2 linked regions of the Pelobacter seleniigenes DSM 18267 genome follow. Each later gene encodes a partner of the first gene's protein in a complex. Links are inferred from orthologs where the notes say so. Each region holds a gene or a part of one and is shown on either strand. Other genes may lie near its edges.

Region 1 (11,346 bases):
GCGGACCGGGAATAACCCGCTGGAAGTGTTCAAGACTGCCATGGATAACGTGCGCCCGGTTCTTGAGGTTAAGTCACGTCGTGTTGGTGGGTCCACCTACCAGGTTCCTGTCGAGGTTGCTCCTTCACGGCGCACTGCGCTGGCAATGCGTTGGTTGGCTATTTATGCGAAGGCTCGTAGCGAGAAGACCATGCGCGAGCGGTTGGCGGGTGAGTTTGTAGATGCCTTCAACAACCGTGGTGCTGCCGTTAAGAAGCGCGAAGATACGCACCGTATGGCAGAAGCTAACAAGGCTTTTGCGCATTATCGCTGGTAGATCAGTCGTTCAGGTTAGGAGAAAAACGTGGCTCGCAAGGTTGCTCTAGAAAAAACTCGTAATATCGGTATTATGGCTCACATTGATGCCGGTAAGACCACAACGACTGAACGTATCCTGTTCTATACGGGGATCTCACATAAAATTGGTGAGGTGCATGACGGTGCAGCGACTATGGACTGGATGGAGCAGGAGCAGGAGCGTGGTATTACCATCACCTCAGCTGCGACGACCTGTTTCTGGAAGGACCATCGGGTCAATATTATTGACACTCCTGGCCACGTAGATTTTACCATCGAAGTCGAACGCTCGCTGAAGGTTCTTGATGGGGCTGTTGCTGTCTTCTGTTCTGTTGGTGGTGTTGAGCCGCAGTCGGAAACGGTTTGGCGGCAGGCTGACAAGTATCATGTTCCGCGGATCGCCTTTATTAATAAGATGGATCGTATTGGCGCCAACTTTAATCGCGGTGTTGATATGATTCGTGAGCGATTGGGTGCCAATCCGCTGCCGTTGCAGTTGCCGATTGGTGCCGAAGAGAACTTCCGTGGGCTTGTCGATCTGGTGACCATGGAAGCGATTGTCTGGGACGATGAGTCGATGGGTGCCAAATTTGAAGTCATCGATATCCCCGAAGATATGGTTGATGATGTCGAGATGGCGCGCGAGGCCCTGCTGGAAGAGATTTCTGGCAACGACGAAGAGTTGATGGAGAAATATCTTGGTGGTGAAGAGCTGACCGTCGACGAGATCAAGGCGGCGATTCGCCGGGGGACGAAGAATATTGAGTTCTGTCCCGTACTTTGTGGTAGCGCTTTTAAAAATAAAGGTGTGCAGACGCTGTTGGATGCGGTGGTTGATTATATGCCCTCTCCGCTGGACGTTCCTGCTATTAAAGGGGTTAATCCTGATAACGGCGAAGAGCTTGAGCGGCCCGCTTCCGATAGCGAACCCTTTGCTGCTTTGGCCTTTAAGATTATGACCGACCCCTTTGTTGGTCAGCTGAGCTTCTTTCGGGTGTATTCGGGGGTTGCCGAGTCTGGAACGTCTGTCCTCAACTCGACCAAAGGTAAGAAGGAGCGTTTCGGTCGTTTGTTGAAGATGCACGCTAATAAGCGTGAAGAGATCAAGCAGGTTTATGCTGGTGATATCGCTGCTGCGGTCGGTTTGAAGCACACTACTACTGGTGATACTTTGTGTGACCCGGATAAGCCGTCGCTGCTTGAGTCGATGGAATTCCCTGAACCGGTTATTCACTTGTCGGTTGAGCCGAAGACCAAAAGCGATCAGGAAAAGATGGGTGTTGCTCTGGGTAAGTTGCTGTCTGAGGATCCGTCCTTGAGGGTGCGGACCGATGAAGAAACTGGTCAGACCATTCTTTCCGGGATGGGCGAGCTGCATCTTGAGATCATTGTTGACCGGATGAAGCGCGAGTTCAAGGTTGAGTGTAATGTTGGCGCTCCGCAGGTTGCTTATCGTGAATCGATCACTAAATCGGTCGAAGTGCAAGGCAAGTTTGTCCGCCAGTCCGGTGGCCGTGGTCAGTATGGCGATTGTTGGTTGCGTCTTGAGCCGGGCGAACCTGGTGAAGGCTTCAGTTTTATTGATGAGATTAAGGGTGGCGTTATTCCGCGCGAATATATCCCTGCAGTTGGGAAGGGTGCTGAAGAGGCCGCTGAAAACGGGGTTCTTGCCGGTTTCCCGATTGTTGATGTTCGGGTCGCTTGTTACGACGGTTCGTATCACGATGTTGACTCTTCCGAGATGGCCTTTAAGATTGCCGGTTCAATGGGCTTCAAGGAAGGGGCAAGAAAAGCTTCTCCCGTTCTGCTCGAGCCGATTATGGCGGTCGAAGTTGTTGTCCCTGAGGAATACATGGGAGATGTTATCGGCGATTTGAATAGCCGTCGCGGCCGTATCATGGGGATGGATTCCCGCGGCGGTGCGCAGGTTGTTAATGCTCACGTTCCACTTTCCAGTATGTTTGGTTACGCAACCGATCTACGCAGTTCAACGCAGGGTCGGGCAACATATACGATGGTATTTGATCATTACGAGCAGGTACCTAAGGCAATTAGTGAAGAGATTATCGCCAAGGTCAATGGTTAGGCCGAGGAGAGGAGATAGTTATGTCCAAGGAAAAATTTGAGAGGACAAAGCCGCACGTCAACATCGGGACCATCGGTCACGTTGACCACGGCAAGACCACGCTGACCGCAGCGATTACCACCGTGCTCGCAGAAAAGATGGGCCGCGGTGAAGTCAAGGCTTTCGATCAGATCGACAATGCACCGGAAGAGCGTGAGCGTGGTATCACCATTGCAACCGCCCACGTCGAATATGAGACCGAAAAGCGTCACTATGCACACGTTGACTGCCCGGGTCACGCCGACTATGTCAAGAACATGATCACCGGAGCTGCCCAGATGGACGGCGCTATTCTGGTGGTCTCGGCTGCTGACGGCCCGATGCCGCAGACCCGTGAGCACATCCTGCTCGCTCGTCAGGTTGGTGTTCCGGCCATGGTCGTGTTCCTGAACAAGGCCGACATGGTTGACGACGAAGAACTGCTCGAGCTGGTCGACATGGAAATCCGTGAGCTGCTGTCGAGCTATGATTTCCCGGGTGACGATATTCCGATCATTGCCGGGTCCGCTCTGGCCGCTCTGGAAGGTCGCGATGACGAGATCGGCAAGAACAAAGTTCTCGAACTGATGGACGCTGTTGACAGCTACATCCCCGAGCCGGAGCGTGCTGTTGACAAGCCGTTCCTGATGCCTGTTGAAGACGTCTTCTCCATCTCCGGTCGTGGTACTGTTGCCACCGGTCGGGTTGAGAGCGGCGTGGTCAAAGTTCAGGAAGAAGTCGAAATCGTCGGCATGAAAGCTACGACCAAAACGGTCGTGACCGGTGTCGAAATGTTCCGCAAGCTGCTGGATCAGGGTCAGGCCGGCGACAACGTCGGTATTCTGCTGCGTGGTGTCAAGCGTGAAGACATCGAGCGTGGTCAGGTTCTGGCTAAGCCGGGCAGCATCACCCCGCATACCAAGTTCAAAGCCGAGGCTTATATTCTGACCAAGGAAGAGGGTGGTCGTCATACCCCGTTCTTCAAAGGGTATCGTCCGCAGTTCTACTTCCGGACCACGGATGTGACCGGGATTGTTGAGCTTCCGGAAGGCACCGAAATGGTTATGCCTGGTGACAATATTGCAATGACGGTTGATTTGATCACCCCGATTGCAATGGACAAGGAACTGCGCTTTGCAATCCGCGAAGGCGGCCGTACTGTCGGCGCCGGCGTGGTCAGTGAAGTTATCGAGTAATACGAGGAAAACACATGTCTACACAGAAGATCAGAATTCGTCTGAAAGCTTATGATCACAGCCTGCTCGACCAGGCTGTTGCGGAAATTGTAGATACAACGAAACGTACCGGTTCACGTTTGGTCGGCCCCATTCCGTTGCCGACTGTGATCAATAAATACTGTGTGCTGCGCGGTCCGCACGTCGACAAAAAGAGTCGAGAGCAGTTTGAGATTCGTACGCATAAGCGTCTCTTGGATATTATGGAGCCGACTCAGCAGACCGTGGATGCTTTGATGAAGCTGGACTTGTCTGCTGGCGTAGACGTTGAGATCAAGCTTTAATTTTTGGTTTAATCGCAATTTAAGGGCACGACTATGACCAACGGATTGTTAGGAAAAAAGATAGGCATGAGCCAGGTTTATGCTGCTGATGGGCAGCGGATTCCTGTGACTGTGCTGGAAGCGGGGCCATGTACGGTTCTGCAGAAGAAGACAGCGGCAACTGATGGCTATGAAGCTGTACAGATTGGTTTCAAGGCGATTGGTGCACAGCGCGCGAACAAGCCGGAAATGGGACACTTCAAAAAGGCCGGCAAGGGTGCCTTTGCTCATGTTCGCGAATTTTCAACCGTCGGGGACTGCGCCGTTGGTGATATCGTTTCCTGCGAAATGTTCAAGCCCGGTGACCGGATCGATATAACCGGTACCAGTAAGGGTAAGGGATTTCAGGGCGTTATGAAGCGGTGGGGTTTTTCCGGTGGCCGGGCGACTCACGGTTCCATGTTTAAACGTCGGCCTGGGGGCATCAGTGCTTCGGCTTGGCCGTCCCGAGTGTTCAAGGGTAAGAAAATGCCTGGACAATTGGGTAATGTGCGGGTTACAACACAAAACCTCATTGTTGTCGACGTTCGGCCCGAAGAGAATTTAATCCTTGTACGTGGTGCCGTTCCTGGACCGAAAAACGGTCTGGTCGAGATCCGTAAAGGGATCAAGGTTTAAGTGCTGCGGATTTAGGAGTGGATAAATGGCAACTGTAGCAATTTATGATCAGGACAAGAAACAGGTTGGAGAGCGTGAGCTCGCGGACACTGTTTTTAATACTGAAGTAAAAGAATATCTTTTGCATGACATGGTTCGTTATCAACTTGCGGCTCGGCGTCAGGGGACGGCAGCGGTCAAGAACAGAAGCGCGGTTGCCGGTGGTGCAAAGAAGCCTTATCGTCAGAAAGGTACCGGTAATGCACGGCAGGGTACTATTCGCGCACCCCATTTCGTTGGTGGTGGTGTTGCGTTTGGACCTCAGCCCCGCTCCTATTCCTTCAAGCTGAATCGGAAGGTCAAGAAAGCGGCGCTTTGCAGCGCATTGTCCGCTCGCTTTCAAGGCGAAAAACTGGTGGTCGTGAAAGATCTGGCCCTGGATGATATCAGTACCAAACGGTTCAGTCAGGTTATTGAGCGGTTTGCGCTGGATGGTGCGTTGGTCGTTATCGACCAGGCCGATGTCAAGGTTGAGCTTTCAGCCAGAAATCTGCGCAATGTAAAAGTCCTGCGCGCAGAAGGGGTGAATGTATACGACGTTCTTAAATACCCTTATCTGGTGCTGACTGATGCCGCGGTTACTGAGATCGAAGGAGCTTTGGAAAAATGAAACCTCTTCACGAGATTATTCGCAAACCGCTGATTACTGAAAAAGCAAACCTGCTGAAGGACGAAGCGCAAGTTGTTGCATTTGAAGTTGCGCGCTCGGCCAACAAAATCGAAATCAAGCAGGCGGTTGAAAAAGCTTTTGATGTCAAGGTCAAGTCGGTTAATACTATCCAGTTGCGCGGTAAAATGAAGCGGGTCGGTGCTTCTTTCGGGCAACGGAACAACTGGAAAAAAGCATATGTTACCCTGCAACAGGGGCATAATATCGATTTTTATGGCGTTTAAGGCCGTGTATTTGGCAGGTATGGAGCAGTTGTCATGGGTATAAAAAAATATAATCCAACCTCGGACGGTCGGCGTCATATGACCTCCTCGACTTTCGAGGAAGTAACTAAAGCCAGACCGGAAAAATCTCTTCTTGTACCGCTGAAGCGGTCCGGCGGACGAAACAACTCCGGTCGGATCACCAAGCGTCATACTGGCGGTGGCCACAAGAGGCAATATCGGATTGTGGATTTTCGACGGGACAAGCTTGAGGTTCCTGCTAAGGTTGCTTCCATCGAATATGATCCCAACCGTAGTGCTCGCATCGCACTGTTGTTCTATGCTGACGGTGAGAAGCGTTACATTCTGGCTCCCAACGGTCTGTCGGTCGGCGATGCGGTGGTTGCCAGCGATTCCGCTGATATTCGACCGGGCAATGCGTTGTCGATCAAGGCCATTCCGTTGGGCACCTGGGTGCACAATGTTGAGCTTAAGGTTGGCAAAGGCGGCCAGTTGGCCCGTAGTGCAGGTGCCTACGCGATGATCGCTGCGAAAGAAGGTCGCTATGCCCAGTTGCGACTCCCTTCCGGTGAAGTTCGCCTGGTGATGCAGGAATGCCGTGCTACTGTTGGTCAGGTTGGCAATCTTGATTATGAAAAAATCAAGATCGGTAAAGCCGGTCGTAACCGTTGGCTGGGGAAACGTCCGCAGTCGCGTGGTGTGGCCATGAACCCGGTCGATCACCCGCATGGTGGTGGTGAAGGTAAGAGTTCCGGTGGTCGTCATCCGGTTACCCCATGGGGTATCCCGACCAAAGGTTACAAAACCAGAACGAATAAACGTACGGACAAATTTATCGTACGTCGTAGAAATAAGAAGTAATTCAAGCCTTTAGGAGAAGATCGTGGCAAGATCAATTAAAAAAGGGCCATACGTCCAGGACAGCCTGCTACGCAAAGTAGATCTGGAAGGTGACACTAACCGTAACAAAGTTATCAAGACCTGGTCGCGGCGTTCGACCATCATTCCTGAGTTTGTCGGGCTGACCTTTGCTGTTCATAACGGGAAGAAATTTGTCCCGGTTTTTGTCAGTGAAAATATGGTTGGTCACAAGCTGGGTGAATTTGCTCCGACGAGGACTTACTTCGGTCACGGCAGTGACAAGAAGAGCAAGGTCAGATAGCTTACCGCGATTTTAACAGGAGTTCCGAGCAATGGAAGCACAAGCAAAACTGAGGAACGTTCGCCTTTCTCCGCGTAAGGCGCGACTCGTTGTCGATCTGGTCCGCGGTAAGGGGATTCAGGATGCTATGAACATTCTGCAATTTTCTCCGCAGAAAACTGCACCAGTTCTTTCTAAATTATTGAAATCAGCTGTAGCAAACGCCGAACAGAAAGGTGTTTCTGATGTTGATCAGTTGTTTGTTAAAACAATTATGGTCGATCAGGGCCCCGTGTTAAGGCGCTTTATGCCTCGCGCACAAGGGCGAGCCAGCCGGATTCGCAAACCGACCAGCCACATTACTGTGGTTCTGGATGTTAAGTAAAACGAGGAGGTATCCCTTTGGGCCAGAAAGTTCATCCGATAGGATTTCGTCTTGGAGTTAACCGGACATGGGAATCCCGCTGGTACGCAGATTCAGACTATGCCGAAAAACTTCATGCCGATCTCAAACTTCGTAATTTCCTGAAGAAGAGATTGTACCATGCAGGAATTTCGAAAATCGAGCTTGAGAGAGCAGCTAATAAAGTAAAGATCAACATCTTTGCCGCAAGACCCGGAATTATCATCGGCAAAAAAGGTTCCGAGGTTGAGGTATTGAAAAAAGATCTGGCCAAGATTACCGATGATGAATGTTTTATCAACATTCAAGAGGTGCGTAAGCCGGAAGTTGATGCCCAGTTGGTTGCAGAAAATGTTGTGTTGCAGCTGGAAAGGCGCGTCGCTTTCAGAAGAGCCATGAAGCGTAGTGTCAGTATGGCCCTCAAATTCGGTGCAAAGGGAATCAAAATCAATTGTTCCGGGCGTTTGGGCGGTGCCGAGATGAGCCGTACTGAATGGTATCGTGAAGGGCGTGTTCCTTTGCATACTTTGCGAGCTGATATCGATTATGGTTTTGCCGAAGCAAAGACGACCTACGGAATCATTGGTGTCAAAGTCCTCATCTTCAAGGGTGAGGTGCTTGGAAAAGAACAAGAACAGCCGGTTGGCTGATCAGGAGTAATTAACCATGTTAATGCCGAAGAAAGTTAAGCGTAGAAAGCAGTTTACCGGTCGCATGACTGGACAGGCCTCCCGTGGTACTGAAGTTAGTTTCGGTGATTACGGTCTGCAGGCCCTTGAGTGCGGCTGGCTTTCGTCACGTCAGATTGAAGCTGCTCGTCGCGCCATGACGCGCTATATCAAGCGTGGTGGGAAGATCTGGATTCGCACATTTCCGCATAAGCCCCTTACCAGTAAGCCGGCCGAAACCCGGATGGGTAAAGGAAAAGGGTCGCCCGAGAAGTGGGTTGCTGTGGTAAAGCCAGGCCATATGATTTATGAAATGCAGGGAGTTACCGAGGAAATTGCACGTGAGGCTTTCCGGCTTGGTGCTCATAAGTTACCGATGCGGACCAAATTTGTGAAAAGAGAGGCTGGCGATGAAGGCTAGTGAAATTATCGATCTCAGCGTAGAGGAATTGGAAGCGAAGACGCGTGAGCTTCAGCAGGAGCTTTTCAATCTGAGATTTCAATTGCATACCGGTCATCTGGAAAACACTGCTAAGATATCTGCTGTACGTAAAGACGTGGCACGAGTCAAGACAGTCCTGTCCAGTAAGCTGAATGCCTAGTGTGTGTGAGGAAAAATGAGTCAAGAACGAGGTAGCAGAAGAACCCGGATCGGCGTTGTTGTCAGTGACAAAATGGATAAAACTGTTGTTGTCAGGGTCGATGACCTGGTTAAGCACAGCATTTATAAAAAATTCATCAAGCGGAAAGTTAGCTGTAAAGCTCATGATGAGCTGAACAGTTGCGCTCTTGGTGATAAAGTCCTTATTGTCGAAACCAGACCCTTGTCCAAAGACAAGCGCTGGCGTGTGCGCCAGATTCTGGAGAAGGCCGTTACCGCGTAGGAGAGTAAGTCATGATCCAGATGCAATCCATGCTGAGCGTCGCAGATAATTCCGGCGCGAAGAAGCTTTGCTGTATTAAGGTCCCGGGTGGATCGAAGCGTAAATATGCCGGAATCGGCGATATCATCATTTGCAGTGTTAAAGAAGCGTTGCCGAATTCCAAAGTTAAAAAAGGTGATGTTGTTCGTGCTGTGATTGTGCGTACTGCGAAGGAAATTCCGCGTCCGGACGGGTCGTTTATTCGTTTTGACAACAATTCAGCTGTTGTCGTTAACGCTGGTAACGAACCTATCGGCACCCGTATTTTCGGCCCAGTCGCGAGAGAGTTGCGAGCCCGTCACTTTATGAAAATTGTTTCGCTGGCTCCTGAAGTTTTATAAACCGGACTGTTGGAGAAAATAAGCAATGGCTAGTATCAAAGTACATGTCAAAAAAGATGACATGGTGAAAATTATTGCTGGTAAGGAGCGCGGTAAAACCGGTAAGGTTCTGCGGGTTTTCCCAGCCAAAGGACGTGTTGTCGTTGAGAACCTCAACGTGGTGAAACGACACACCCGCCCTAATCAGCTCAATCCCGAGGGTGGTATCGTCGAGAAAGAGGCGGCAATCAGCATGTCCAATGTCATGTTGATCTGCGGTTCTTGTAACGAGGCGACTCGTACCGGCGTCAAAACTCTTGAGGACGGTAGCAAGACTCGTTATTGCAAAAAATGTAACGCGAGCGTTGATAAATAAGTAAACGGAGATTTCAATGGCCAGGTTAAAAGAGGCATATATTCAGGAGCAGATTCCTGCCCTGATGAAGGAATTCCAATACCGTAACGTAATGGAAGTTCCCAAAATAGAGAAGGTCGTTCTGAATATGGGTCTCGGTGAGGCCATTCAGAATCCCAAGCTGCTCGAATCCGCAGTTGAAGAGCTGGAACGGATTTCCGGCCAAAAACCGGTGGTGACCAAATCCAAAAAGTCGATCGCCGGATTCAAGCTGCGTGAAAACATGTCTATCGGTGCCTGTGTAACGTTGCGGCACGATCGGGCATGGGAATTCATTGATCGCTTGGTCAATGTTGCGCTGCCTCGGGTTCGCGATTTTAAGGGCGTTTCTCCCAAAGCGTTTGACGGCCGGGGTAATTATACCCTTGGTATCCGCGAGCAGTTGATCTTTCCTGAGATTGACCTCGATAAGATCGCCAAGGTTTCCGGGTTGAACGTTACGATTGTAACAACGGCAAAAACCGACGAAGAGGGCCGTGCATTGCTGGCCGGTCTCGGTATGCCGTTCAGAAAATAGAGCTTTAAGAGCGGAGGATGATGTGGCGAAGAAATCAATGATTGCCAAAGCTAAACGGCCCCAAAAGTTCGCGGTTCGTACATACAATCGCTGTCCGATTTGTGGTCGTCCGCGCGCTTATTATCGTAAGTTTGATATGTGCAGAATTTGTTTAAGGAAACTGGCCTCCGAAGGGAAAGTCCCCGGGGTTGTCAAGTCCAGCTGGTAACAGCGAGAAGGAGTACCATTCATGTCGATGACTGATCCAATGGCGGACATGTTGACCCGCATCCGTAATGCCGGTATGGCGTCCCATGCGAAAGTTGATGTTCCCTCCAGCAACGTCAAAGCTGCAGTCGCTGCAGTTTTGAAAGATCTTGGCTTTATAAAAAACTTTAAAATCGTAACTGACGGTAAGCAAGGGCTGCTGCGTATTTATCTGAAATACGATGACAACCAGTCTCCCGTCATTCACGAGATCAAGCGGGTGTCTACACCAGGTTGTCGGGTTTATGTCGGCAAAGAGGATATCCCCCGGATCAAGAACGGTCTCGGTGCTTCGATTCTCTCGACCTCCAAAGGCGTTCTTGACGATGTGTCAGCACGCAAGGCACAGGTTGGCGGCGAAGTTATCTGCAGCGTTTGGTAACAGAAGATCGAGGAGTTTCAAAAATGTCACGTATCGGTAAATTGCCAATAGCTATACCAGCAGGTGTCAAAGTTGCACTTGATGGAAATACCATGACCGTCACCGGGCCCAAAGGGGCACTGACCCAAGAGTTGCATGCGCGGATGACCATCGCCGTTGAAACGGAACAGATTATCGTCTCACGCCCGACTGAGGAAAAATCTGATTGTGCTCTGCATGGCCTGACCCGTTCCCTGATCAATAACATGGTGGTCGGTGTGACGGTTGGATTTCAGAAAAAGCTTGAAATCAACGGGGTCGGTTATCGTGCTGAAATCAGCGGAAACACATTGACCCTTTCACTCGGTTATTCCCACCCGGTTGTCTACGAATTGCCTGAGGGGATTTCGGTAGAGGTGGAAAAACAAACCAAGTTGTCGGTAAATGGTATCGATAAGCAGCTTGTCGGATCCGCTGCGGCGAAGATCCGCTCATTCCGTGCTCCGGAACCGTACAAGGGCAAAGGAATCAAGTATGCTGACGAGAAGATTTTGCGTAAAGCTGGTAAGGCCGGCAAGTAATTAGATTGATATAAGGAGCATAACTGTGAACGTTTCCCAAAAAAGACGTGTTGCCAGGCTCAAGCGTCAGGCGCGGGTTAGAAGAAAAATTCGTGGGACCACTGAATGCCCCCGGCTCTCTGTCTTCCGCAGTACCAAGCATATTTACGCCCAGATTATCGAAGATACAACCGGCAGAACTTTGGTTGCGGCTTCATCAGTCGGCAAAGATGTGGACTTGAA
Region 2 (11,302 bases), on another replicon or contig:
GCGTTCCGACAGGATTGCCCGGTGGGGGGCGGAGCCTTGCGGCAGCTGGCATTTTGGGAGCCGGTTTTTGATTTTTTGACCGCAAATTCCATTGGTCGATTTGCCGCGGCATTGATGTTGCGTGGTTGGTTTGCCGGTTGTTATCACTGGCTGCAACAGCGGGAAAATCGATAAACAGACCTGTCTTCCTGTTGCCGAGGCGGCACTGGCAGGATTTTCCCATCAATATTCAGTTAGTCGTTGTTCGCTCTGGGCCCTGCTTCTGGTGAGTCACCAACTTGTTTCCGGCGCTCGATTTATGGTACATGAATCAGGCGAACCTACACTACAGTCAATTAAATAAGGAGATAAATAATCGTGTCCACTTCCCGTGATTTTAAAGTAAAAGACCTGTCTCTGGCCGCCTGGGGGCGGAAGGAAATTCTGCTCGCTCAGGAAGAAATGCCCGGCCTGATGGCGTTGCGCCAGGAATACGACGGTCAACTTCCATTGCAGGGGGCTCGTATCACCGGGTCTTTACACATGACCATTCAGACCGCAGTGCTGATCGAAACTTTGGTCGCGCTGGGCGCCAAAGTGCGCTGGTGTTCCTGCAATATTTTTTCGACGCAGGATCATGCCGCTGCTGCGGTCGCGGTCGGTCCGAACGGGACTATCGAAGACCCTGCCGGCGTTCCGGTTTTTGCCTGGAAAGGGGAAAGTCTCGCTGAATACTGGTGGTGTACCGAGCAGGCTCTGGTCTGGCCCGACGGTGGCTATCCGAACATGATCCTCGATGACGGGGGGGATGCGACCATGTTCGTCCTGAAAGGGAATGAATGGCAGAAAAACAGTGTGCCCGCCATCAGTGACGATGATCCAGATGACTGGTGCGAACTGGTCAAAACCTTGGAAAAATCGATTGCCGCCAACCCGGGACGCTGGATTCAGACGGCAGAGTCGATCAAAGGGGTGACTGAAGAAACCACCACCGGTGTCCATCGTCTCTACCAGATGGAAAAAGAAGGCAGTCTGTTGTTCCCGGCCATGAACGTCAATGATGCGGTCACAAAGTCCAAATTTGATAATGTTTACGGCTGCCGCCATTCATTGGTCGACGGAATCATGCGGGCCACCGATGTCATGCTGTCCGGCAAGGTTGCCGTGGTTTGCGGCTACGGCGATGTGGGCAAGGGTTGCTGTCAGTCCCTGCGCGGGCAGGGAGCCCGAGTGATCGTGACCGAAATCGATCCGATCTGTGCCCTGCAGGCGCTGATGGAAGGCTATGAAGTGAAGCGGGTCGAAGATGTCCTGGACTACGCCGACCTGTATGTGACGACCACGGGGAATAAAAACGTCATTACCCTGGAACACATGCGGCAGATGAAAAATAATGCCATTGTCGGCAATATCGGCCATTTTGACAATGAAATCGAGATGAGCGCCATGGAGCGCGATCCCGAAGTCAGAAAAGAAAATATCAAGCCCCAGGTCGATCGTTGGGTGTTCGCCGATGGCCATGGCGTCATTATCCTGGCCGAAGGGCGACTGCTCAATTTGGGCTGTGCCACCGGACATCCCAGTTTTGTGATGTCAAACTCTTTTACCAACCAGGTTATGGCCCAGATCGAACTGTTCAAAAACAGCTCTCAGTATGAAAACAAAGTCTATGTCCTGCCCAAGGAACTGGACGAAAAGGTTGCCCGCTTGCATCTTGACAAGCTTGGCGCAAAATTGACGGTTTTGACCGAAGATCAGTCCAAGTACCTGGGGGTCCCCGTGACCGGTCCTTACAAGCCGGATACCTATCGTTATTGAGAATATGGACTGCTGTTGATGTCTGTAGAGCCCCGTGTGGTTGACCATGCGGGGTTTTTTATGATTCGGAGACAGGTTGCGTGGGAAGCGTTATTGCTTGACGTTGAGCAGCAGCCAGATCCCGAATAATAAAAAGATGACGTTTGCGGCCCAGGCGGCGACCAGTGGCGGAATCGCCCCCGCATAGCCAAAGGCGGTGACCAGGGACTGCAGGATGAAATAGCAGACCCCGGTGCCAAGGCTGATCCCTATCCCCAAGGCGATATTGCTTTTGCGGCCACGCTGAAGGGCAAACGGGATGCCGAGAAATCCCATAATCAGGCAGGTGAACGGTTTTGTCAGGCGGTTATGCATATCAACCCGCTGGCGTGTCGCATCATAACCTTCCCGCTCCAGCTTATGGGCGATGGAGCGCAACTTTACAAAGTTCTGCTCGCTGTTGGGGTTTTCCCGCTCAAGAAAATCCACCGGGCTGCGTCCCAGTGGCAAAGCCAACTGCTCCGGGGGCGAGGTCTGGAGCAGGTCGCCACTGGTTGCTGCAAAATTTCTGTCGACCGCCTGATCAGCCAACCAGCGTCCCTGCTCATATTCAACCTTTGGCGCATCGATCCGGCGAACCAGTTTGTGGTCTTTGGAAAAGAAAAAGACTGTCACCCCTTCGAGCCGCTTGTTGTGCGGGTGAGCAACCTTGATATTGATGATCCTGTCGCCGTGGCGGTACCAGATTTCGTTACGGGTCAGCTCGGTCTTCTGCTTCCCTTTCAGTTTGACTTCCAGCAAGTCGTTCAGCTGTTGGGTATTCCAGGGGACGACCATCTCATTGAGGACGAGCACGAGGAGAGACAAGCCCAGAATCAGGGTCATCAGGGGTTGAACGATATGCCAGATGCTGATCCCGCAGGCGCGCATGGCCGTGGTTTCATTGGTTCGGCCCAGGCCGCCGAGGGTCAGCACCATGGCGGTGAGAATGGCCAAGGGCAAAATCTGTACTAAAATAAACGGAATGCTGTTGCCAAGGTAGGACAGATAATCGCCCAGGGTCGCCTGATGGTCGATGAAATCATTGACCTTTTCAAAAAAATCGATGAGCAGGTAAATGCCGATAAAAGAGGCCGTGCATAACACTAAGATGCGGATGAAGTGACTGAGCAAAAAGCGATCGATAATTTTCATTGGCCTGCTCCGCTGCGCTTGAAGAGCCTCAGCAATTTATGCAGGAGCAAAAGCGGACTGGCAAAAAGCTGCAATGGCCTCTCAATCGCAGTGCGGTGCAGAAAGTAGAGTCCACCGACGAAGAAGCAGATGTTCGGCAACCAGAGGATCAGCGCTGCCGGAAGAACCCCTTTCTCTGCGATGGTACCGGCAAAACTGAGCAAAATGTAATAAACCAGAAATACGATCAGGGCCAGGGAAAAACCTGCTCCTTTGCCGGAACGCTGCGACTGCAGGCCTAAAGGAATCCCCACCAGAACCAGTACCAGGGGCGCAAAAGCGATGACCACCCGCTGGTGTTTTTCGACCTCCAGGCGGAGTCGGGTTTTTGGGTCTTGAGTGCTATTCAGGGTCGAGGACAGTTCACCCCAGGACAGTTCGCCGCGAGATCGCCGGCGTTCCTGGTCATTCAACTGGCCGGCGACGTCCAGGTTGATATCATAATTTGAAAAGCGGACGATTTGGTAGGTGGTATGCTGAGAATCACGGGGCTCGCGATGAATGGTGCCATCGGTCAGCCGTAAAGTCATGGCCATTTTTGCGGGGTTGCTGATCAGCCGACCCTGGCGGGCGATAATCGTGGCCGGGACTTCCCCTTCACGTTCATCGGAAATGAAAATATCCTGCATGATACCATTCTTTTCATCCATCCCATGGGTAAACAGGACGATGCCGTCAAAAGCATCGTTAAAAACCCCGGGAGTGATGGCCAGCCCAGCTGATCCGGAAGCGATCTGGAACAGCATGCCCTTAAACGCGGTCTTGCTGGCCGGCTCAATGTAGAGGGTCATCAGCCCGGTCAGCAGGGAAAAGAGCACCGCTAGCGCGACTACCGGCTTAACCAGGTTGTAAAGACTGACTCCGGACGCTTTCAGCGCGATGAACTCGCTGTCGGCCGAGAGCCGTCCGAAAGCAAGCAGGATCGCCAGCAGAAAGGATAGCGGAACGGTAATGCTTAAAAAAGTCGGCAGCAAAAATCCGAACAGCTTGACGATCTGGGTCAGGGGGACCCCTTTGTTGATGACCAGTTCGGTCAGGCGGGGGATCCGGCCCATCAGCAGCACAAAACTGAAAATCAACAGGCTTAACAGCGCTGGCGCCGAAATTTCTCGGAGTATATATCGATGAATTCGCATGGTTGACATAAGGGCGCATACTAATACAGAGGATCTGCGCTGTAAACAAACTATGCGACTCCCCGGAACAGATAAAGTGAGCGCCGCTTTTTGCTGGCTGCAAAGAGACGGACAAGAGGAGGGGGTGGCGACGGTTTGCGGAGCCCGGAAGAAGGGCCTGCCGAGCGGTTTTGATAAGCAGTTTTTCGCTTGCCTGCGGCAGTTAGAAATGGTATAGATCCGCAGTTAACCCATTTCACACGCTTCGGGATTTGCGCAGGATGGTTCCCGGCTGAGCCGGGTCCTGCCGAAACAGAACGAGGCGGAGGAATCAAACCAGACAACAGGAGATGTACAAAATGGCCCAGATTACCATGAAACAAATGCTCGAAGCCGGTGTTCACTTCGGACACCAGACCAAACGCTGGAATCCCAAAATGAAGCCCTATATCTTTGGCGCTCGGAACGGGATTTACATCGTTGACCTGCAGAAAACGGTCCGTTATTTCAAGACGGCTTACCAGTTCATCCAGGATACCGTTGCCAGCGGCGAAAAGGTTCTTTTTGTTGGCACCAAAAAACAGGCCCAGGATGCCATTCGGGAAGAGTCCCTGCGGGCAGATCAGTACTTTGTCAACAATCGTTGGCTGGGCGGGATGCTGACCAACTTTACCACGATCAAAGCCAGCATCGATCGGCTGAAAAAAATCGAAGCCATGGTCGCCGACGGCACCATCGATCAATACACCAAAAAAGAGGCTCTGCAGCTTGAGCGCGAACGTGAGAAGCTGGAGAAAAACCTTGGCGGGATCAAGAATATGGGAAAACTGCCGGGTGCAGTGTTCATTATCGATCCCAAAAAAGAGGCCATTGCCGTCCAGGAAGCCAATAAGCTGGGTATCCCGGTTGTCGCTGTTGTCGATACCAACTGTGACCCGGACAATATCGATTACGTGATCCCCGGCAATGATGATGCCATCCGGGCTATTCGCCTGTTTGCCGCCAAAATTTCCGAGGCATGTATGGAAGGGGCCCAGCAGCGCAAGGATGCCAAGCAGACCGAGGCCGAAGGCCGCGATGAAAAAATCGAAGAGCCGGCAATTGCGGCAGCGGTTGTGGCCGAAGCTCCGGTTGCTGAGGAAGTCAAAGCTGAAGAAGACTGATTTTTTGACGCCTGAAATGGTACACTGGATTTAAAAAGGCCTGCGGCCGGGCTTTTGGTCCGGCCGTTGGTTTAATATCAATAAATCGCGGACCGCGGTCCGTAGCATACAGATTATGGAGGAAATATCGTGAGTATAACTGCAGCAATGGTCTCCGAGTTGCGTAAGAAAACCGGAGCGGGGATGATGGATTGTAAGAAAGCATTGACTGAAACCGCCGGGAATATGGACGAGGCTGTCGATTTCCTGCGTAAAAAAGGCCTCTCCGCCGCCGCGAAAAAATCCGGTCGCGTGGCTGCCGAAGGTGCGGTCGCCGCAATTGCTGACGGAGCCGTCGGGGCGATTGTCGAAGTTAACGCTGAAACTGATTTTGTCGCCAAAAACGATGCCTTCCAATCCTTTGTCGCCAATGTCAGTGAGGTCATCCTGGCCAACGAAGTTGCTGATGTTGAAGCTCTGAAGGCCCTTCCTTACCCGGGCACCGAGCGTAATGTCGGGGATGAACTGACCCATCAGATTGCCACCATCGGCGAAAATATGAGCCTGCGCCGCCTGGCTCGCGTGGATGCCGGAGCCGGCGTTGTTGCCGCCTATGTCCATGGGGCCGGGAAAATCGGTGTTCTGGTTGAATTCAAGACTGATTCCGCTGATGACAAGCTGGCTGAACTTGGCAAACAGATTGCCATGCATGTCGCCGCGGCCGCTCCGCAGTACCTCGATCGGAACGCTGTTCCGGCGGAGGTTGTTGAAAAAGAAAAGGAAATTATGCGGGTTAAGGCACTGGAAAGCGGTAAGCCGGAAAATATCGTCGATAAAATCATTCTTGGCCAGATCAACAAGTTTTACGGTGAAGTCTGCCTGCTTGAGCAAGCTTTTGTGATCGATCCCGATCAGAAGGTCGGTAAGATTGTCGAAGCACTGGGGAAAGAACTCGGCACCACGATTACCCTGAACAGCTTTGTGCGGTTCCAGCTGGGTGAGGGGATCGAGAAAAGAGAAGATGATTTTGCGGCTGAAGTTGCTGCTTTAAGCAAGTAAGTAACCTTTCCCGGAAGGAGCTTTTGTGGCAACGGTCAAATATCGAAGAATATTGTTGAAGCTCAGCGGCGAGGCTCTCGCCGGTGAGCAGGGCTACGGCATTGATCCGCAGGTTATTACCGGAATCGCCACGGAAATCAAAGAAGTGGTTGCGCTCGGGGTCGAGGTTGCATTGGTCATCGGGGGGGGCAATATCTTCAGAGGGCTCGCCGCGTCGTCAAAAGGGATGGATCGGGCCAGCGCCGATTACATGGGGATGCTGGCCACCGTGATGAACAGCTTGGCGATGCAGGACGCGCTGGAAAAACAAGGGGTGAATACCCGGGTCCAGTCGGCTATCGAGATGCAGCAGATTGCCGAACCTTATATCCGTCGTCGAGCCGTCCGCCATCTTGAAAAAGGACGGGTGGTTATTTTCAGTGCCGGCACCGGAAATCCGTATTTCACGACAGATACCGCTGCCAGCTTGCGGGCCATGGAGATCAACGCCGAGGTTATCCTTAAAGCAACCAAGGTTGACGGGGTTTATTCATCCGATCCTAAGAAAAACAGTGATGCCGTCAAATTGCCGGTCCTGACGTACCTTGAGGTCTTGCAGCAAGGGCTGCAGGTTATGGATGCGACGGCAACTTCACTCTGTATGGACAATAATCTGCCGATGATTATTTTCGACATGACCAGCCGAGACAATATTAAAAAAGTCGTTTTGGGAGAAAAGATCGGAACGATTGTCAAGGGAGGCGACGAAAATGGTTGATGAAGTTCTTAACGAGACCCGTTTCGCCATGGATAAGGCGGTTAAATCCCTGAAACGGGATATGACCAAGGTACGTACCGGGCGAGCCAGTGTTTCTTTGCTTGATGATGTCAGGGTCGAGTATTACGGCGTGCCGACCCCACTCAGCCAAGTGGCGACGCTATCGGCACCTGAACCGCGTCTGATCACGGTCCAGCCTTGGGAAAAGAACCTGATCCCGGAAATCGAAAAGGCTCTTTTTAAGGCAGATCTGGGGCTGACCCCTTCTTCGGATGGGCAGTTGATTCGCCTCCCCGTTCCGGCGCTGACTGAAGAGCGGCGGCGGGAAATGGTGAAAATCATTAAGCGGATGGCCGAGGAAGCTAAAATCTCGGTGCGTAATGCACGACGGGATGCCAACGATAACCTTAAGATGCTCGAAAAGGAAAAAGAAATCACGGAAGATGATTTGAAACGCAGCGAAAAGGACGTGCAACAACTGACTGACCAATTCGTTGAACTCATCGACTCCGTGGTCCAGAAAAAAGAGCAGGAGGTTATGGAGGTCTGACGGTTGTTTGCCTATGAAGGAGTGATCAATGGCTCTTAAAATTAATGAAGAGTGCATCGGTTGTGGTACCTGCGTGGATAGCTGCCCGATTGGGGCGATCGTTGAAGCGGGAGAGCTTTATTCCATAACTGACGAATGTACTGAATGTCGGGCTTGTGTTGACAGCTGCCCGGTGAATGCTGTCATTGATTGACAGATTGGTAAAATCGCATAGCAAGGGCGTTGAAAAACGCCCTTTTTTTATTTGCTCAGCGCGCTGGCGGAAAAACAAAGATTTCCAGCTGTTTTGCTGAATTTAGAGGGGGGCTTGGGTTGACGGATCGAACCCTGTGCCGGTATTCGCCTTGCCGAAGCATGAGAAAGCGTGCTATTTTTCCCAGCCGGGAATGTTCCTGGTTCTCTGAACGGTGTAATTAATATAATGTCGGATTGTATAGAATTGATGCATACAGCGCCTCTAAGACACCTTGCTGTTATCATGGATGGTAACGGACGCTGGGCTAAACAACGAGGCCTGCCCAGGATAGCAGGGCATCGGCAAGGGGTGGAAGCGGTTACGGTCATTGTCGACGCCTGTTTGTTGCAGGGGATTGATGTTTTAAGTCTGTATGCTTTTAGCTCGGAAAACTGGGGGCGGCCCCAGGATGAAGTCGATGCGTTAATGGAGTTACTGCTGCAGTTCCTGGCATTGCAGCAAAACAAGATGCTTGCCAAGGGCATCAGTCTGCGGGTTATCGGCGATACCAGTCGGATGTCCCCATCACTCCAAACGGCTTTGAAAGAAGCCGAGGCCAAGACGGCCGGTGGCAAACGGATGACCTTGGTGCTGGCATTATCTTACGGCGGCAGGGATGAAATTCTGCGCGCGGTCAAAAAGGCTTCGCGACAGGTTTGTCAGGGGGAACTTGATCCGGATAAACTGGATTGCTGCACGTTTTCCGGTTTTCTCGACACGGCCGATATTCCGGATCCTGACCTGTTGATCCGTACCAGCGGCGAGATGAGGATCAGCAACTTCCTGCTTTGGCAGCTCGCCTATGCGGAACTCTATTTCACTGATGTGCTTTGGCCCGATTTCGGAGCGGATGACCTGCAGCATGCACTGGACGACTATCGCCAGCGCAAACGTCGCTTCGGGTTGACCGACGAACAGCTTCACGAACCTTGAAATTATGGGAGATTGACGATTAAACAGCGCATTCTGACAGCTCTTGTGCTTCTGCCTCTGCTGATCCTCCTGTTAGGTTTTGCCAGTCCCATGGTTTTCAGCGTTTTTCTGACCTTGGTCCTGTTTGTTAGTTTGTTGGAATATAACAAAATGGGATTGGCCGGGGAACATGGCCTCGAACAATGGCTCAGTGCTGCGGCTGGAGCTGCGGTTGTGCCGGTATTGGCCTTGAACCAGCCGGAGTTGCTGGTGCCGTTGTACACCGGCCTGTATCTGGTTCTGGCGTTGCTGTTCCTGTTTCGTCTGCCACCCATTGAAGAGACTCACCACCGCTTGGGCTGGCTCGTCTCCGGGACGGTTTACCTGCCATTGCTGATCGGTCATCTGGTGCCGCTACACCAGCTTGCTTATGGGAAACAATGGATCTTCTTGCTGCTTATCGCAGTGATGGCCTGTGATTCGATGGCTTATTTCATTGGTCGGAAGTTCGGTAAGCGCAAACTTTACCCGGCTGTAAGTCCAAATAAGAGCATTGAAGGAGCATACGGCGGGATTCTGGGCGCAGTCCTGGGGGTTTTGTTTGCAAAATTGTTTTTCCTGCAGGCCATCGGCTGGTTCGGCGTTCTCGGGATCGGCGTCGCCCTGGGCGTTTTCGGCCAACTGGGCGACCTCTTCGAATCTCTTCTCAAGCGGGCCTGCAGGGTCAAGGATTCCGGTACCATGATTCCGGGACACGGTGGACTGCTGGACCGCCTGGACAGTTTATTGTTTGTTTTTCCCCTCGTTTACTATATTGCCAAATATGGTTACGGAGGCTAGGGGCGTACGTTTGAAGAACATATCGTTGCTCGGATCCACCGGCTCTATCGGAGTCAGTACCCTCGAAATTATCAAGTCCTTTCCCCACCATTATCGGGTGGTCGCCTTGGCGGCCGGCAAAAATGTCGATCTGTTGCTGCAGCAGATCGAGGTCTTTCAACCTGAAGTTGTCGCCGTTGTTGCTGAAGAAGACGCGGATTATTTAGCCTCCAAACTACATGACCATGGGATTGAGGTCGGGTTTGGCGTGGCCGGGATGATTCGCTGTGCAACTCTGGCTGCTGCGGACATGGTGGTTGCGGCGATTGTCGGCGCGGCTGGACTGGAGCCCACTTTAGCCGCAATTCAGGCAGGTAAAGATGTTGCTCTGGCCAATAAGGAAACCCTGGTCATGGCCGGCGGGCTGATCATGGCCGAAGTCCGGCGCCAGGGGATTAAGCTGATCCCTGTCGACAGCGAACATTCGGCTATCTTTCAGTCGCTGAGCGGACAGCGTCACACTGATGTCCGACGCTTGATCCTGACCGCCTCCGGAGGTCCGTTCCGCGATTTGGAACGGGAGAAGTTTGGTGAAATTACCCCGAGCAGCGCTTTGGCCCATCCAAATTGGGCGATGGGGCGGAAAATATCCATCGATTCGGCTACAATGATGAATAAGGGGCTGGAGGTCATCGAGGCGCATTGGCTGTTCGGAATTCCTGCAGAGCAGATTGCCGTGCATATTCATCCGGAAAGTATCGTCCATTCCCTGGTTGAGTATCACGATGGTGCTTTGCTGGCTCAATTGGGAATTCCCGATATGAAGACCCCGATCGCTTATGCCCTGTCCTGGCCTGAGCGGCTGCCTCTGGAACAGCCCCCCCTTGACCTGTGTGCCATGAGCCGCTTAACATTTTCCCATCCGGATCGGGAGCGGTTTCCCTGCCTGAGGCTGGCCTATGAAGCTTTGGCCGAAGGAGGAACCCTGCCAGCGGTTATGAATGCCGCCAATGAGATTGCGGTCGAGGCTTTTCTTGCCAACCGCCTTGATTTTGTCGGCATCCCGGTGCTGATTGAACAGGTTATGAAGCGTCATCAGATTCAGGCGGCTTCCTCGGTCGACAGTGTGCTGCAGGCCGATGACTGGAGTCGTAACGAAGCTAAACGAATGTTAAGTGGAGGACAGGCATGACCACCGTTATTGCCGGAATCCTGATGCTAGGGGTGCTGGTTTTTGTTCATGAACTCGGACACTTTGTCGTTGCCAAACTGTGCGGAGTTAAAGTCCTGAAGTTTTCTCTGGGCTTCGGGCCCAGATTGGTGTCCCGGAAAAAGGGGGAGACGGAGTATCAAATCTGTATTATTCCGTTGGGCGGCTATGTGCAGATGCTTGGCGAAGGGGGCGGCGAGCAGGGTGAGGATGCCGAACTGACGCCAGCTGAGGCGGCCCGTTCCTTTGCCCATAAACCGGTTTCGAAGCGGTTGGCGATTGTTCTTGCCGGTCCGGCGATGAACTTGCTGCTGCCGCTGTTGATTCTGCCGGTGAGCTTTATGGTCGGGGTTCAGGTTCCCAGCTATTTTGATCAGCCCGCCTGTATCGGTTATGTTGTCCCGGATTCTAATGCTGCCACCGCCGGTTTTGTCGGCGGCGATTGTGTGGTGGGTCTGAATGGGCAGGCGATCCACAGCTGGAATGAAGCGAAC

The links.
Region 2: the proteins of tuf (region 1) and tsf are in contact, whole or in part, in a crystal structure (PDB 1EFU), measured with the Escherichia coli proteins. The link is inferred for Pelobacter seleniigenes DSM 18267 from one-to-one orthologs.

The regions. Positions count from the first base shown.
Region 1 is NZ_JOMG01000002.1:71,162-82,507, reverse strand. The notes cover bases 1,639-4,539. They hold tuf (elongation factor Tu), read left to right. Parts: upstream 1,639-2,442; coding sequence 2,443-3,636; downstream 3,637-4,539. Other genes in these bases: rplC (50S ribosomal protein L3), read left to right, coding at 3,993-4,539; rpsJ (30S ribosomal protein S10), read left to right, coding at 3,651-3,959; fusA (elongation factor G), read left to right, coding at 1,639-2,422. Outside these bases: rpsG (30S ribosomal protein S7), read left to right, coding at 1-316; more of fusA, read left to right, coding at 344-1,638; more of rplC, read left to right, coding at 4,540-4,616; rplD (50S ribosomal protein L4), read left to right, coding at 4,642-5,265; N909_RS0102985 (50S ribosomal protein L23), read left to right, coding at 5,262-5,549; rplB (50S ribosomal protein L2), read left to right, coding at 5,583-6,410; rpsS (30S ribosomal protein S19), read left to right, coding at 6,433-6,711; rplV (50S ribosomal protein L22), read left to right, coding at 6,743-7,075; rpsC (30S ribosomal protein S3), read left to right, coding at 7,093-7,743; rplP (50S ribosomal protein L16), read left to right, coding at 7,760-8,182; rpmC (50S ribosomal protein L29), read left to right, coding at 8,172-8,363; rpsQ (30S ribosomal protein S17), read left to right, coding at 8,379-8,645; rplN (50S ribosomal protein L14), read left to right, coding at 8,657-9,025; rplX (50S ribosomal protein L24), read left to right, coding at 9,051-9,380; rplE (50S ribosomal protein L5), read left to right, coding at 9,397-9,936; N909_RS25155 (type Z 30S ribosomal protein S14), read left to right, coding at 9,959-10,144; and 3 more genes. UniProt on the Escherichia coli protein: GTP hydrolase that promotes the GTP-dependent binding of aminoacyl-tRNA to the A-site of ribosomes during protein biosynthesis. May play an important regulatory role in cell growth and in the bacterial response to nutrient deprivation.
Region 2 is NZ_JOMG01000004.1:352,251-363,552, forward strand. What follows is about bases 4,513-7,369. They hold tsf (translation elongation factor Ts), read left to right. Parts: upstream 4,513-5,413; coding sequence 5,414-6,325; downstream 6,326-7,369. Other genes in these bases: rpsB (30S ribosomal protein S2), read left to right, coding at 4,513-5,287; pyrH (UMP kinase), read left to right, coding at 6,351-7,082; frr (ribosome recycling factor), read left to right, coding at 7,075-7,369. In the rest of the region: N909_RS0118520 (TIGR04283 family arsenosugar biosynthesis glycosyltransferase), read left to right, coding at 1-174; ahcY (adenosylhomocysteinase), read left to right, coding at 358-1,797; LPS export ABC transporter permease LptG, read right to left, coding at 1,888-2,970; LPS export ABC transporter permease LptF, read right to left, coding at 2,967-4,154; more of rpsB, read left to right, coding at 4,484-4,512; more of frr, read left to right, coding at 7,370-7,632; N909_RS25380 (4Fe-4S binding protein), read left to right, coding at 7,661-7,825; N909_RS0118565 (undecaprenyl pyrophosphate synthase), read left to right, coding at 8,054-8,800; N909_RS0118570 (phosphatidate cytidylyltransferase), read left to right, coding at 8,813-9,619; N909_RS0118575 (1-deoxy-D-xylulose-5-phosphate reductoisomerase), read left to right, coding at 9,630-10,790; RIP metalloprotease RseP, read left to right, coding at 10,787-11,302. UniProt on the Escherichia coli protein: Associates with the EF-Tu.GDP complex and induces the exchange of GDP to GTP.